2 linked regions of the Paracoccus pantotrophus genome follow. The protein of the gene in region 1 interacts with the protein of each later gene in a pairwise test. Links are inferred from orthologs where the notes say so. Each region holds a gene or a part of one and is shown on either strand. Other genes may lie near its edges.

What was found.
Region 2: the proteins of mrdA (region 1) and ESD82_RS05355 interact in binary tests that used the Escherichia coli proteins (3 or more experiments, as listed by UniProt). The link is inferred for Paracoccus pantotrophus from one-to-one orthologs.

Annotation. Positions count from the first base shown.
Region 1 is NZ_CP044423.1:976,455-984,250, reverse strand. The notes cover bases 2,804-5,779. They hold mrdA (penicillin-binding protein 2), read right to left. Parts: upstream 5,276-5,779; coding sequence 3,332-5,275; downstream 2,804-3,331. Other genes in these bases: ESD82_RS04705 (rod shape-determining protein MreD), read right to left, coding at 5,279-5,779; rodA (rod shape-determining protein RodA), read right to left, coding at 2,804-3,328. Outside these bases: ESD82_RS04725 (mannose-1-phosphate guanylyltransferase/mannose-6-phosphate isomerase), read right to left, coding at 1-1,143; ESD82_RS04720 (2-hydroxyacid dehydrogenase), read right to left, coding at 1,261-2,208; more of rodA, read right to left, coding at 2,186-2,803; more of ESD82_RS04705, read right to left, coding at 5,780-5,809; rod shape-determining protein MreC, read right to left, coding at 5,802-6,746; ESD82_RS04695 (rod shape-determining protein), read right to left, coding at 6,760-7,794. UniProt on the Escherichia coli protein: Catalyzes cross-linking of the peptidoglycan cell wall. Responsible for the determination of the rod shape of the cell. Is probably required for lateral peptidoglycan synthesis and maintenance of the correct diameter during lateral and centripetal growth.
Region 2 is NZ_CP044423.1:1,105,956-1,111,493, forward strand. Bases 2,411-5,538 are described here. They hold ESD82_RS05355 (penicillin-binding protein 1A), read right to left. Parts: upstream 5,180-5,538; coding sequence 2,642-5,179; downstream 2,411-2,641. Other genes in these bases: prfB (peptide chain release factor 2), read right to left, coding at 2,411-2,553; ESD82_RS05360 (N-acetylmuramoyl-L-alanine amidase), read right to left, coding at 5,250-5,538. Outside these bases: ESD82_RS05345 (patatin-like phospholipase family protein), read right to left, coding at 124-1,179; more of prfB, read right to left, coding at 1,426-2,410. UniProt on the Escherichia coli protein: Cell wall formation. Synthesis of cross-linked peptidoglycan from the lipid intermediates.

The sequences.
Region 1 (7,796 bases):
GGCCAGCGCCAGCGTCTCGAACCAGCCCCAGGGGCGGTGGTCGCGCAGGAAATGCTCGGCCTGGCGCGCGCCCTTGGCCTTCAGCGCGCTGACCGCCTTGCGCACCTCCTGCGCGCGGTCCATGCCGGCGACCAGAACGGCATCGTCAGTGGCCACGACCATCACGTCCTGCAGGCCGATGCCCACCACCTCGATCCCCTCGTCCTGCGAGCGCAGCAGCACGTTGTCGCAGTCGATCGCGGTCGAGCGGGCATCGGTCACGGCGCCGCGTTCGGCCGGCGCGGCATCCTGGATCTCGCGCCAGACCGCGTCCCAGCCGCCAAGATCCGACCAATGGCCCGAATAGCGCACGACCGACAGGTTGTCGGCCTTCTCCAGCACCGCATAATCCACCGACAGGTCGGGCAGCCGGTCCCAGGGTTCGGGCGCAAGCCGCAGGAAGCCCAGATCCATGCGCGCCTCGGTCAGCGCCGCCTGCACGGGGGCAAGATAGTCGGGCGCATGGGCCTTGAAGGCGTCGACCATGGTGCGGGCGGCGAAGAGGAAGATGCCGGCGTTCCACAGGAAATTGCCCTGCGCGATCATCCGCGCCGCATTCGCCGCGTCGGGCTTTTCGACGAAGCGTTTCAGCACCAGCGGGGCTTCGCCGCCGCTGTCGGTCCCGCCCTCGGCCTCCATGTAGCCATAGCCGGTCTCGGGGCGGGTGGGGGTGATGCCGAAGGTGACGATGCGGCCGGCCCGCGCGGCGGGCAGGCCCAGATCAACGGCGCGGCCGAAAGCCTCGGCATCCGGCACGACATGGTCCGAAGGCGCGACCAGCAGCAGCGCATCGGGGTCTTTTTCGGCGGCGGCCAGCGCGGCGGCCAGGATCGCCGGGGCGGTGTTGCGGCCGGCGGGCTCGATCAGGATGGCCGAGGGCACGATGCCGATCTGGTCCAGCTGTTCGGCGACGATAAAGCGGAAATCCGCATTGGTCATCACCAGCGGCGCGCCGTAGCGCGGTCCCGACAGGCGGCGGGCCGAGGCCTGGAACAGGCTTTCCTCGCCGACCAGCGGGGCGAATTGCTTGGGAAAGCTCTTGCGCGAGACGGGCCAGAGCCGGGTGCCGGAGCCGCCGGCCAGCAGAACGGGGGTGATCGTCATCGAAATCGCTCCATCGGCCTTGGGCCGTTACCTTCGGCCCCCTTATCCGCCGGGTTCCTTTCGCGTGCAAGTTGCGCAAAACGGCAGGATTGCCGGCCTGCTGCCCGAAACAGCCGCTCAATAGCCGCGCACCCGGTCCACCAGGTGCAGAAGCGGCGCGCCCTGCATGGCACGGCGCAGGTTCTCGGCCACCACCGGGGCGGCGCTGGCGGGCCGTGTCTCAGCCGCGACATGGGGGGTGACGGTGACGCCGGGATGGCGCCAGAACGGATGGTCGGGCGGCAGCGGCTCCTGCCGGAATACGTCCAGAACCGCATGGCCCGGCCGGCCGCGGTCCAGTGCCGCCAGCAGGGCCGCCTCGTCGATTAGCGTGCCGCGCCCGGCATTGATGACCGTCGCGCCCGGCGGCAGCAGGGCCAGCCGCTCGGCATCCAGCAGGTTGCGCGTCCCGGCCGTGTCGGGCAGCAGGCAGATCAGGATCTCGGCCCTGCCCAGGGCCTGGGGCAGGGCGTCGCCCGCCAGCACCTCGATCCCCGGCACCGGGCGGCCCGATTGCGACCAGCCGGCGACGCGGAAGCCCAGCCCCGCCAGCGCCAAGGCCACCGCCCGGCCCAGCTCGCCCATGCCCAGCACCGTCACGCCGCGCCCCTGCGCCAGGGGCGGGGTCAGCCGGTTGCGCCAGGCGCCGTCCTGGGCAAAGCGGTCCATGCCCAGATGCGTCCGCAGCGCCCAGCCGGTGCAATATTCCACCATGCCCTGCGCCAGCCCCGGATCGACCATGCGGCAGAGCGGCTGGGTCAGCGTGGGATTGGTCACGATGCGCTCGACCCCGGCCCAGAGGCTTTGGATCACGCGGGCGCGGGTGAAGGGGGTGAAGTCCAGCGCCTGCCCGTTCTCGGGATAGCCGGGCGCATAGATCAGCGCGTCGAAGCCCGCCGGATCGCCGTCGCGGCACAGCTCCATCTCGGGGCAGGCCGCGCGCAGGGCGGGGGACCAGGCATCCCACAGATGTGCGGGGGCGGCGAACAGCACCCGCATCCCCTCAGCCCCGCGGCCGGTGGACATGGGCCGATTGCACGATGCCGAAAGCCATCAGCAGGATCATCAGCGAGGTTCCTCCGTAACTGACCAGCGGCAGGGGCGAGCCCTTGGCCGGCAACATGCCCATCACCGTCGCCATGTTGATGGAAAAGTAAAGGAAGAACGTCCCGGCGATGCCGATGGTCATGAGGCTGGCGAAGCGGTCGCGGTTGGTCAGCGCCGAATACAGGCAGAAGCCCAGGATCAGCACGTAAAGCATCAGCAGCGATCCCGCGCCGACAAAGCCGAATTCCTCGGCCAGCGAGGTGAAGATGAAATCGGTGTGCTTCTCGGGCAGGAAGTTCAGCCGCGACTGCGTGCCCTGCATGAAGCCGCGCCCCGACCAGCCGCCAGATCCCAGCGCGATCTGCGCCTGGGCGATGTTATAGCCCGCGCCCAAGGGGTCCGATCCGGGGTCGAGGAAGGTGTCGATGCGACGGAACTGGTAGTCGTGCAGCAATTGCCAGTCGGTGCCGCGGCTTTCCATCACCGCGGTGATACCGGCCACGACGATGGCGATGACGCCGGCGAAATACCACAGGCTGACGCCGGCTGCGAACATGACGATGCCGCCGCCTGCGATCAGCATGATCGAGGTGCCCAGGTCGGGCTGCATCAGCACCAGCCCCGTCGGCAGCAGGATCAGCACCACCGGCACCAGCACCCAGAACGGGCGCGAGACCTTTTCCACCGGCAGCCAGTCGTAATAGGCCGCCAGCGTCAGCACGAAGGCGACCTTGGTCAGCTCCGAGGGCTGGATGCGGATCGGCCCCAGCACCAGCCAGCGCTGCGCGCCCATGCCGACATGGCCCATCACCTCGACCAGCACCAGCAGGCCGACGCAGATCACGTAGGAGGCCACCGAGATCGAGCGCCAGAACCAGATCGGCACGAAGGCCAGCGCGAACATCAGCACCATGCCGACGGCGAAGCGTTCCATCTGCGGGCCGGCCCATCGGTCGATGTCGCCGCCCGAGACGGAATAGAGCATCAGGAAGCCGATGCAGCTGACCGCGGTGACCAGGAAGACCAGGGGCCAGTTCAGATACAGGATCTTGCGCCAGCCGGTCGGCACCTGCGCGACGTGATAGTCCAGATAGCTCATGGCTCAGGCCCTTGCGCGTCCCTCGCCCTTGCGGGCCGAGGGGGTCAGGTTCAGGCGCGACCACATTTCCTGCACCTTGGCGCGCTCGGATTCGGGATAAGCGGTCAGCGGCGGCAGGCCGTCCGCCAGCGCATAAAGCAGGATGTCGCGGGCGATGGGGGCCGCCACCGCACCGCCGCCGCCGCCATGCTCGACCACGACCGAGACCGCATAGCGGGGCATCTCGTAGGGCGCGAAGCAGACGAACAGCGCATGGTCGCGCCGGTTCCAGGGCAGCTGGTCGTTCGAGATCACGCCGCGGGCGCGTTCGGCGGCGGTGATGTTGCGCACCTGGCTGGTGCCGGTCTTGCCGGCCATCTGCCATTCCGGCGCCAGGATGCGCGAGCGGCGGGCGGTGCCGCGGGGCGCGTTCATCACCGCGTCCATGCCCGCCCGCGCCGTGCGCAGGTTCAGCGGGTTGATGTCCAGTTCCGGCCATTCCGGCACCGGCTCGGCCACGCCGTCGATGGCGCGCACCAGCCGCGGCGCCACCGCGCGCCCCGTCGCCACCCGCGCCGTCATCACCGCCAGCTGCAACGGCGAGGCCAGGACATAGCCCTGGCCGATCGAGGCGTTGAGCGAATCGCCCACCTGCCATTCCTGGTCGTAGCGCGCCTTCTTCCAGGCCCGGTCGGGCGCGATGCCCTCGGCAATGGCGGACATGGGCAGGTCGTGGCGCACGCCGATCCCCAGCTTGCGCGCCATGGCGGCGATGCGGTCGATGCCGACGCGCTGCGCCAGTTCGTAGTAATAGACGTCGCAGGAATGTTCGAGGCTGCGCAGCGCATCGACCATGCCGTGCCCGCCCCGGCTCCAGCAGTGGAAGCGCCGCCCGGCGACCTGGGTATAGCCGGGGCAATAGAAGCGCGAACCGGCGTTGATGACCCCGGCCTCGAGCCCTGCGAGCAGCGTCACCATCTTGAAGGTCGAGCCGGGCGGATAGACACCCTGCACCGTCTTGTCGGCCAGCGGGCGGTGGTCATGTTCCATCAGCGCGCGATAGTCCGGGCCCGAGATGCCGCGCACGAACTTGTTCGGATCGAAGACCGGCGAGGAGGAAATCGCCAGGATGTCGCCGTTGGTCACGTCGATCACCACCGCCGCGGCGCTTTCGCTGCCCAGCCGCTGGGTGGCGAAATTCTGCAACCCCGCGTCCAGCGTGGTCTGCACCGTGGCGCCCTGCTGCCCCTCTTGCCGCGACAGCTCGCGCATCTCGCGCCCGGCGCTGTTCACCTCGACCCGGCGCGAGCCGGCCTTGCCGCGTAGCGCCTCTTCCAGCTTGGCCTCCATGCCGACCTTGCCCAGCTGGAACTCGGGCAGGCGCAGCACCGGGTCGGGATCCTCGATCTTCGAGAGGTCGTAATCCGAGACCGGGCCGACATAGCCCAGCACATGCGCGAAATCGCCGGCGCGCGGATAGCTGCGCGACAGCCCCGCCTCGGGCGTCACGCCGGGCAGGGCCGGGGCATTGAGCGCGATCGAGGAAAACTCGTCCCAGGTCAGGCGGTCGGCCACCAGCACCGGGGTCACGGCGCTGCGCCTGTGGATCTCGGCCAGGATCTCGGCGGCCTGGCGGTCGCTCATCGGGATAATGTGGCGCAGCCGGGCGATCACGGCCGAGACATCGCCCGCCTCCTCGCGGGTCAGGGTGACGCGATAGTTCTGTTCGTTGCCGGCGATGATGGTGCCGTTGCGGTCCAGGATCAGCCCGCGCGCCGGCGGCAGCAGCCGGATCTTGATCGAGTTGCCGTCCGACAGCATCCGGTATTCGTCGGCATGTTCCACCTGCATCGAGCGCAGCTTCAGCCCCAGGACCGACACCACCGCCGCCTGGATCGTCCCCAGCATCAGCACCCGGCGGGTGATGAGCCGGCTGCTTTCGGCGATTTCGCGTTCCGATTTGCGCATGGCTCAGCGATGCCTCGTGTCTCGTTCGGCGCGGCCGCGCGGCAGGCCAAGCGCCCAGCCGGCAAGGCCCGCGACCAGCGGATAGGCGGCGATCGTGGCGATGAATTGCAAGATCACCTGCCCGAACGGGGGAAGGGGCAGGAAAAATACCGCCAGCAATACGCGGTTTGCCACCATCATCAGCGCCAGGAGCGTCGCCACCCGCAGCCATTCAACCATGAAAGGCAGTTCGCGCCAATGCGGCTCGCGCTTTCTTGCGGCCTCGGTGACGATGACGGCCAGGGCGGCGCCCAGGCCGATGGGGCGCATCAGCAGGATGTCCTCGATCAGGAACAGCGCGGCGATGGTCGCGACCGGCACCTGTTCGGGACGGCGCAGCACCCAGACCAGCACCAGGCACAGCGCCAGGTCCGGCCCCGGCCAACCGATGCGGCCCGGCGCCAGCGGCAGAAGCCGCCAGAACAGGATCGCCAGGAACAGCGCCACGAACAGCGCCTGCCCCAGGAACCGGCGGCGGCGGGCGGGATCAATCATCCCCGGCCCCGGCTGCGGCCTCGGAATTCTCGCCGGCCGCCTGCATGTCGGCCAAGGGCGGCAGGGGCGGGCCGATGAAATCCGCCGGCGGCGGTGGGATCAGCAGCCCGGTATCGGAAAGCTGCTCGGCCGGGTGGCTGCGCAGCACGCGCAGGAATTCCAGCCGGCCATAATCGGCGGCCAACCGCACCCGCAGCCGGCCGTCGCTGGCCAACGCCACCTGGCCGACCGGCAGGCCCGGCGGGAACACCCCCCCGTCGCCCGAGCTGATCACCCGGTCGCCGGGGCGCAGGTTTTCCGGGCTTTCGATGAAGTCCAGCGCCGGCAGGGCGGTGTTGTCCCCGGTCAGCAGCGCATGCTGGCCCGAGGGCAGGATCGTCACCGGGATGCGGCTGGAGGGATCGGTCAGCAGCATGACCCGGCTGGTGGTCTGCCCCACGCCCGAGATGCGCCCCACGAGCCCCAGCCCGTCCATCGTCGCCCAGCCGTCCAGGATGCCGTCGCGCGCGCCGACGTTCAGCAGCACCGACTGGCGAAAGGCCGTGCCGCTGTCGGTCAGCACCACGCCCGAGACCGAGGTCAGCGCGGGGTCGATCCTGACATTGTTCTGCGCCAGAAGCTTGGCGTTTTCCTGTTCCAGCTGCACGGCCGCCTCTTTCCAGGCCGCCATCTTCTGCAGCTCGCGCCGCAATTCCTGGTTCTGCTCGTAGAGCCGGGCATAGGACTGGAAACCCGAGACCATGCGCGACAGCTTCGTCACCGGCGCCATCACCCAGTCGAAACTGGGCACGAAACGGTCGATGAAGGCGGCGCGCATGCGCTCGGCGCGCGGGCTGTCGATCTGCCAGAACAGGAACACCGCCAGCAGCACCAGCACCAGCAGCGAAACCAGGATGCGGCGGACCGGAGCCGCGTAATCAGGGCCCTTGCGCGCCATGGGCCAAACCCGCTCAGCTGTCGTAATCGATCACGTGGCGCAGTTGCTTTTCGAATTCAAGGGCCTTGCCGGTGCCCAGGGCCACGCAGCTCATCGGCTGGTCGGCCAGGCTGATCATCAGCCCGGTCTGCTCGCGCAGCGCCAGGTCCAGCTCGCCCAGCATGGCGCCGCCGCCGGTCAGCATGACGCCGCGGTCCACGATGTCGGCGGCGAGGTCGGGCGGCGTCGCCTCCAGCGCCACCATCACCGATTCGCAGATCTGCTGCACCGGCTCGGCCAGGGCCTCGGCGACCATGGCCTGGGTGATCTCCATCTCTTTCGGGATGCCGTTCAAGAGGTCGCGGCCGCGCACCATGATCGCGGCGCCGCGCCCGTCGTCGGGCATGCGGGCGGTGCCGATCTGGGTCTTGATGCGCTCGGCCGTCGATTCGCCGATCAGCAGGTTGTGGCTGCGGCGCAGGTAGTTGATCAGCGCGTCATCCATCCGGTCGCCGCCGATGCGGACCGAGCGGGCATAGACCACGTCGCCCAGCGACAGCACCGCAACCTCGGTGGTGCCGCCGCCGATGTCGACGACCATGCTGCCGGTCGGCTCGGTGATCGGCATGCCGGCGCCGATGGCGGCCGCGATCGGCTCGGCGATCAGCCCGGCGCGGCGCGCGCCGGCCGAAAGCACCGACTGGCGGATGGCGCGCTTCTCGACCGGGGTGGCGCCATGCGGCACGCAGATGATGACCTTGGGCTTCGAGAAGGTGGTGCGCTTGAACACCTTCTTGATGAAATGCTTGATCATTTCCTCGGCGCTGTCGAAATCGGCGATGACCCCCTCGCGCATCGGCCGGATCGCCTCGATGCTGCCCGGCGTGCGGCCCAGCATCAGCTTGGCGTCCTCGCCCACCGCCAGCACCTGTTTCTTGCCGTCCTTGACGTGATAGGCGACGACCGAGGGCTCGTTCAGGATGACGCCCTTGCCCTTGACGTAGATCAGCGTGTTCGCGGTCCCCAGGTCGATCGCGATATCGGTGGAAAACAACCCGCCAAAGGCCATGT
Region 2 (5,538 bases), 130 kb from region 1 along the record:
GGTCCGGAAGGAAGCAGCCGTAACGAGTCCCGCTTGGGTCGCTGTCCAGCCTCTCACCCAGATTTCCCGACGATGGCAAGGATCGTGCCCGCATATCCGCGGTCGACCGGCACCGATGCCGGGCTATCGGCGGCCGAAAAGCTGCGCCAGGTCATAGGAATCACGTGCGCCGATATTGGCCGCATCCTTGTCCAGGAATCGCTCGGCGGCCTCGACCCCGGCATCATGCATGCGCTGCAACAGGCCGGGATTCGGCAGCAGCTTGGTCCGGGCGCTCAGCGAGTTCATCAGATCCTCGTCCATGATCGCATGCAGCAGCACGTTCTTCATCGGCCGCCCGGTCAGCCGCTCCTCGGCATGCAGCCGCTTGACGAAATTGATCGCCCGCAGCTCGGCCAGAAGCGCCGCGTTGAAGCTGATCTCATTCACCCGGTCCTGGATCGCGGCCGGGGTCTTGGGGATCGCCTCGCGCAGCATCGGGTTGATGTTGACGATGACGATGTCGCGCGGCAGGTCGCCGCGATACAGCGGGAACAGCGCCGGGTTGCCGGAATAGCCGCCGTCCCAATAGGCCTCGCGCCTTCCGGTCAGCGGATCGTCGATCTCGACGGCGCGGAACAGCTCGGGCAGGCAGGCCGAGGCCAGCACCGTCTCGACCGTCACCTCGGCCCCGCCAAAGACCCGCACCAGCCCGGTGCGCACATTGGTCGCAGTAACGAAAAGCGCCGGCCCCTCCTCGCGCCCCAACCGGGGATGCGGCATCTCGCGCAGGATGGCGGCCAGCGGGTTGGTATAGAACGGCCCCGAATCATAGGGGCTGAACACTCGCGTCAGCGATTCCATCCATGCCACGGGCGAGAAAAGCTCGGTCAGCCGCTGCCAGGCGCGCGGCACCGGGAACATGGAATGCAGCCAGCGCACCACCGAATTGTCGCTGACCTGCCCCACCTGCGACCAGATATGGGCCAGGTTCTGCCGCGCCGCCTCGCGCCCGCGCCGGCCCGGCCCGCAGGACAGGCCCGCCGCCAGGGCCGCCCCGTTCAGCGCCCCGGCCGAGGTGCCGCTGATGCCGCGGATCTCGATGTCCGGCTCGTCCAGCAACCGGTCCAGCACGCCCCAGGCGAATGCGCCATGCGCACCGCCGCCCTGCAGCGCCAGATTGATCCGCTTCACGTCCATGCCGCGCCCCTGTCGATCCAGACCGCCCGCAGGCTAACCCGGCGCCACGCGACACAAAACCCCGCACCCCGCGCCCGGCCTCTGCGCATTTCTTCGTTCCCCAAATACCCATGCGGCCGTGTCAGCGTCGCCCGTGCATGGGTATTTGAGGAACAGAGAAGACGCTCGTACAGCGCCCCGCACCCGCGCGGCGCCTGTTTCACCGTTTCCCCAATACTCATGCGGCCGCGCAACGGGCGCGGCGGATCAGTCCTCGGCCTGCGCCTCGGCCCGGCTCTTGCCCGCCACGTCCAGCGCCAGCGTCGCGGCCATGAAGGCATCCAGGTCGCCGTCCAGCACGCCCTGCGTGTCCGAGGTCTCGTGCCCGGTGCGCAGATCCTTCACCATCTGATAGGGATGCAGCACGTATGAGCGGATCTGGTTGCCCCAGCCGGCATCGCCCTTGGCCTCGTGCTGGGCGTTGATCGCGGCATTGCGCTTGTCCAGTTCCAGCTGATACAGCCGCGCCTTCAGCGCCGCCATGGCGTTGGCGCGGTTCTGGTGCTGCGATTTTTCCGAGCTGGTCACGACGATGCCGGTCGGCAAGTGGGTGATGCGCACCGCCGAATCGGTGGTGTTGACGTGCTGCCCCCCCGCGCCGGACGACCGATAGGTGTCGATCCTGATCTCATTGTCGGGGATGGTGATCTCGATATTGTCATCCACCACCGGATAGACCCAGACCGAGGAAAACGAGGTATGCCGCCGCGCCGCCGAATCATAGGGCGAGATGCGCACCAGCCGATGCACGCCCGATTCCGACTTCAGCCAGCCATAGGCGTTCGGCCCCGAGATCTTGTAGGCGGCGGAACGGATGCCCGCCTCCTCGCCCGGCGTCTCGGACAGAAGCTCGACATTATAGCCCTTCTTCTCGGCCCAGCGGACATACATGCGCGCGAGCATGCTGGCCCAGTCGGCGCTTTCCGTGCCGCCGGCGCCGGCATTGATCTCCAGGAAGGTGTCGTTGCCGTCGGCTTCGCCGTTCAGCAGCGCCTCCAGTTCCTTCTGCGCCGCGAGTTCGGCCAGCGACTTCAGCGCGCCCTCGGCATCGGCGACGATCTCGGCATCGCCCTCGGCCTCGCCCAGTTCGATCAGCTCGGCATTGTCCTTGAGCTCGGTGTCGATGCGGCGATAGGTCTCGACCGCGTCGGACAGCATCTGCCGGTCGCGCATCAATTTCTGGGCGCGGGCCGGGTCGGACCAGATGTCGCCCGCCTCGATCATGGCGTTCAGCTCTTCCAGCCGGTGCGGCGCGGTTTCCCAGTCCATGCGCTGGCCGAGCAGTTTCAGCGATTTGCGGATCGCCTCGATGGTGGCTTGGGTTTCGGCGCGCATGGGCACTCTCTGGGTTCGGATTTCGGTCAGGGCAGGACAAATAGCGCGGGCGGCGGGCGGCGGCAAGCACCCGCCCGGCAAAGCGCCTTCAATACAGCCCGCCCGAGGACAGGGTGCCGAAATCGGCCTTTTTCGGGATCACCTTCTTCTTGCCGGTCGAGGTCGTCACCGCCTGGCCGCCGTCGCGGCCCTGGGTGAACAGCGGCAAGGTGCCCGGATCGGCGCGGCCGAAGCCACCGTCGACCAGCACCAGCCCGGTCAGATCCTGGCCGTCGCGGAAATATTCGGCGATGACGTTGTCGCCCTTGGCATCCGGGCCCAGGATCGCGCCGCTGAAGCGGTCGATATTGACGAAATGCCCGCCCGGCGGAACCTTGAAGGCGGTGCCGCCGAATTCCTTGACCGCCTCCTGCATGAACTCGTTGAAGACCGGCACGCAAAGCGTTCCGCCATAGGCGTTGGCGCCCAGCGTGCGCGGCTGGTCATAGCCCAGGTAGCAGCCGGCAACGATGTTCGAGGTAAAGCCGATGAACCACACGTCCTTGGCATCGTTGGTTGTGCCGGTCTTGCCGGCGACCGGCACCGGCAGGTTCACCCCGCGCCCCGAGCCGCGTTTCACCACGCCCTCAAGCATCGAGGTCAGCTGATAGGCGGTGATCGCGTCCATCACCCGCTCGCGGTTCGAACGGATCTCGGGCGCGGCGCCGGCGGGCAGGGTCGGCTGGCCGCAGGTCACGCAGTCGCGGCGGTCGTGGCGATAGATGGTGCGGCCGCGGCGGTCCTGCACGCGGTCGACCAGCGTGGGTTCCACCCGCTCGCCGCCATTGGCGAACATGGCATAGGCGGCGACCATCTTGAACAGCGTCGTTTCCTGTGCGCCGAGGCTGTTCGCCAGGAAATGGCCGAGATGGTCGTAGACGCCGAATTTCTCGGCATATTTCGCCACCGTATCCATGCCGATGCCCTGGGCGATGCGGATGGTCATCAGGTTGCGGGACTGCTCGATCCCGGTGCGCATCGGTGTCGGGCCGTAGAACTTGCCGCTGGCGTTCTTGGGCGTCCACAGCCCCTGCGGCGTGTTCACGGTGATCGGCTCGTCAACCACGATGGTCGCCGGGTTGAAGCCCGAATCCAGTGCCGCCGCATAGACGAAGGGCTTGAAGCTGGAGCCCGGCTGGCGCTGCGCCTGGGTGGCGCGGTTGAAGACCGAGCTTTGATAGGAAAAGCCGCCCTGCATGGCGATGACCCGGCCGGTGTTCACGTCCATGGCCATGAAGCCGCCCTGCACCTCGGGCACCTGGCGCAGGGTCCAGCGGATGAAGCTGCCGTCGCTGTCGCTGGTCATGCGACGCACCAGCACCACGTCGCCCACATCCAGCAGGTCCGAGGCCACCTGGGCCTTGGGCGCCAGCGTGCCGTCGGCGCGCCGCTTCCTGGCCCATTGCACGTCCTTGGCCGGGATTGTCGCCGTACCTTCCTGGTCCTCGATGCCGATGGTGGCGTCGCTCTCTCCCAGCGCCAGCACCACGGCCGGGAACCAGCCCTCGATGTCGCGCGGCACGGCGGCATCGGAGAGCGCGGCGCGCCATGCCTGCTCGTCGCCCAGCTGCTCGGCCGGGATCGTAAGCCGGGTGCCGCGCCAGACGCCGCGACCGCGGTCGTATTTCTCCAGCGCCTGCTGCAGCGCATGCGCGGCGACCTGTTGCAGCTTGGGATCGACCGTCGCCCGGATCGCCAGCCCGCCGCCGAAGAACTCCTCGGCGCCGAATTGCGCCGAAAGCTGGCGGCGGATCTCGTCGGTGAAATAGTCGCGCGGCGGCAATTGCTGCTGGAAGGCGGGGAAATCGCCGTTCTGCACCGAACGCAGCGACTGCCTGGCCTCGGCCTCGTAGGTGGCCTGGTCGATATAGCCGTTCTGCCACATCTCGCGCAGCACATAGTCGCGCCGCTCGGTCAGCGCCTCTCTGGCGCGGACCGGGTGATAGCGGCCCGGCGCCTTGGGCATGGCGGCCAGCGTCGCCGCCTCATGCGGCGCGAGTTCGGTCAGCGGCTTGTTGAAATAGCTTTGCGCCGCCGCGGCCACGCCGAAGCTGTTCTGGCCCAGGAAGATCTCGTTGAGGTAAAGCTCAAGGATCTGGTCCTTGCTCAGCGTCGATTCCAGCCGGGTGGCCAGGATCAGCTCCTTGATCTTGCGCTCGATGCTGCGGTCGCTGGACAGCAGGAAGTTCTTCATCACCTGCTGGGTGATGGTCGAGGCGCCGCGCAGGTTGCGCCCGCCCGAACTGATCGCATCCAGCGCCGCCTTGCCCATGCCCATCGGGTCGAAGCCGTGATGGCTGTAGAAATGCTTGTCCTCGGCGCTGATGAAGGCCTGCTTCACCAGCGGCGGGATCTCGTCGATGGGCACGAAGATGCGGCGTTCCTCGGCGAACTCGTCGATCAGCCGCCCTTCGGCGGAATAGATCCGGCTGATGGTCTTGGGCGCGTATTGCGCCAATTGTTCATGGCTGGGCAGGTCGCGCGAATACATCCAGAACACCGCCCCGACCGTCAGGGCGATGAAGAAGACCGCGGTCACGAGCCAGGAAAAGATCGCACCGATGAAAGACAGCAGGAAGCGCAGCAATGGGCAAGCCTCTGGGGATAACCTGCGCCTCTATAGACAGCGAGGCCGCGCCCGTCAAAGCAACCTTGCGCTACTTGCGCAGCAGGGCGGCGCGGGCGGCATCGTCCTGCGCCCAAAGCCCGATGGCCTGCGCCAGCGCCTGGGCGGTCTGCGCGCGCCATTCGGGGTCGAACAGGTTGGCGCGGTCGCCCGGATCGGTCAGGAAGCCCAGCTCGACCAGCACCGAGGGGATGTCGGGCGATTTCAGCACCGAAAATGCCGCGCCGCGCACCGGCCGGCGATGCATGGCGATGCCCGCCCGGTTCAGTTCGGAGACTGCGAATTTGGCAAAGGCTTCCGAGCGCGGATGCGTCTCGGTC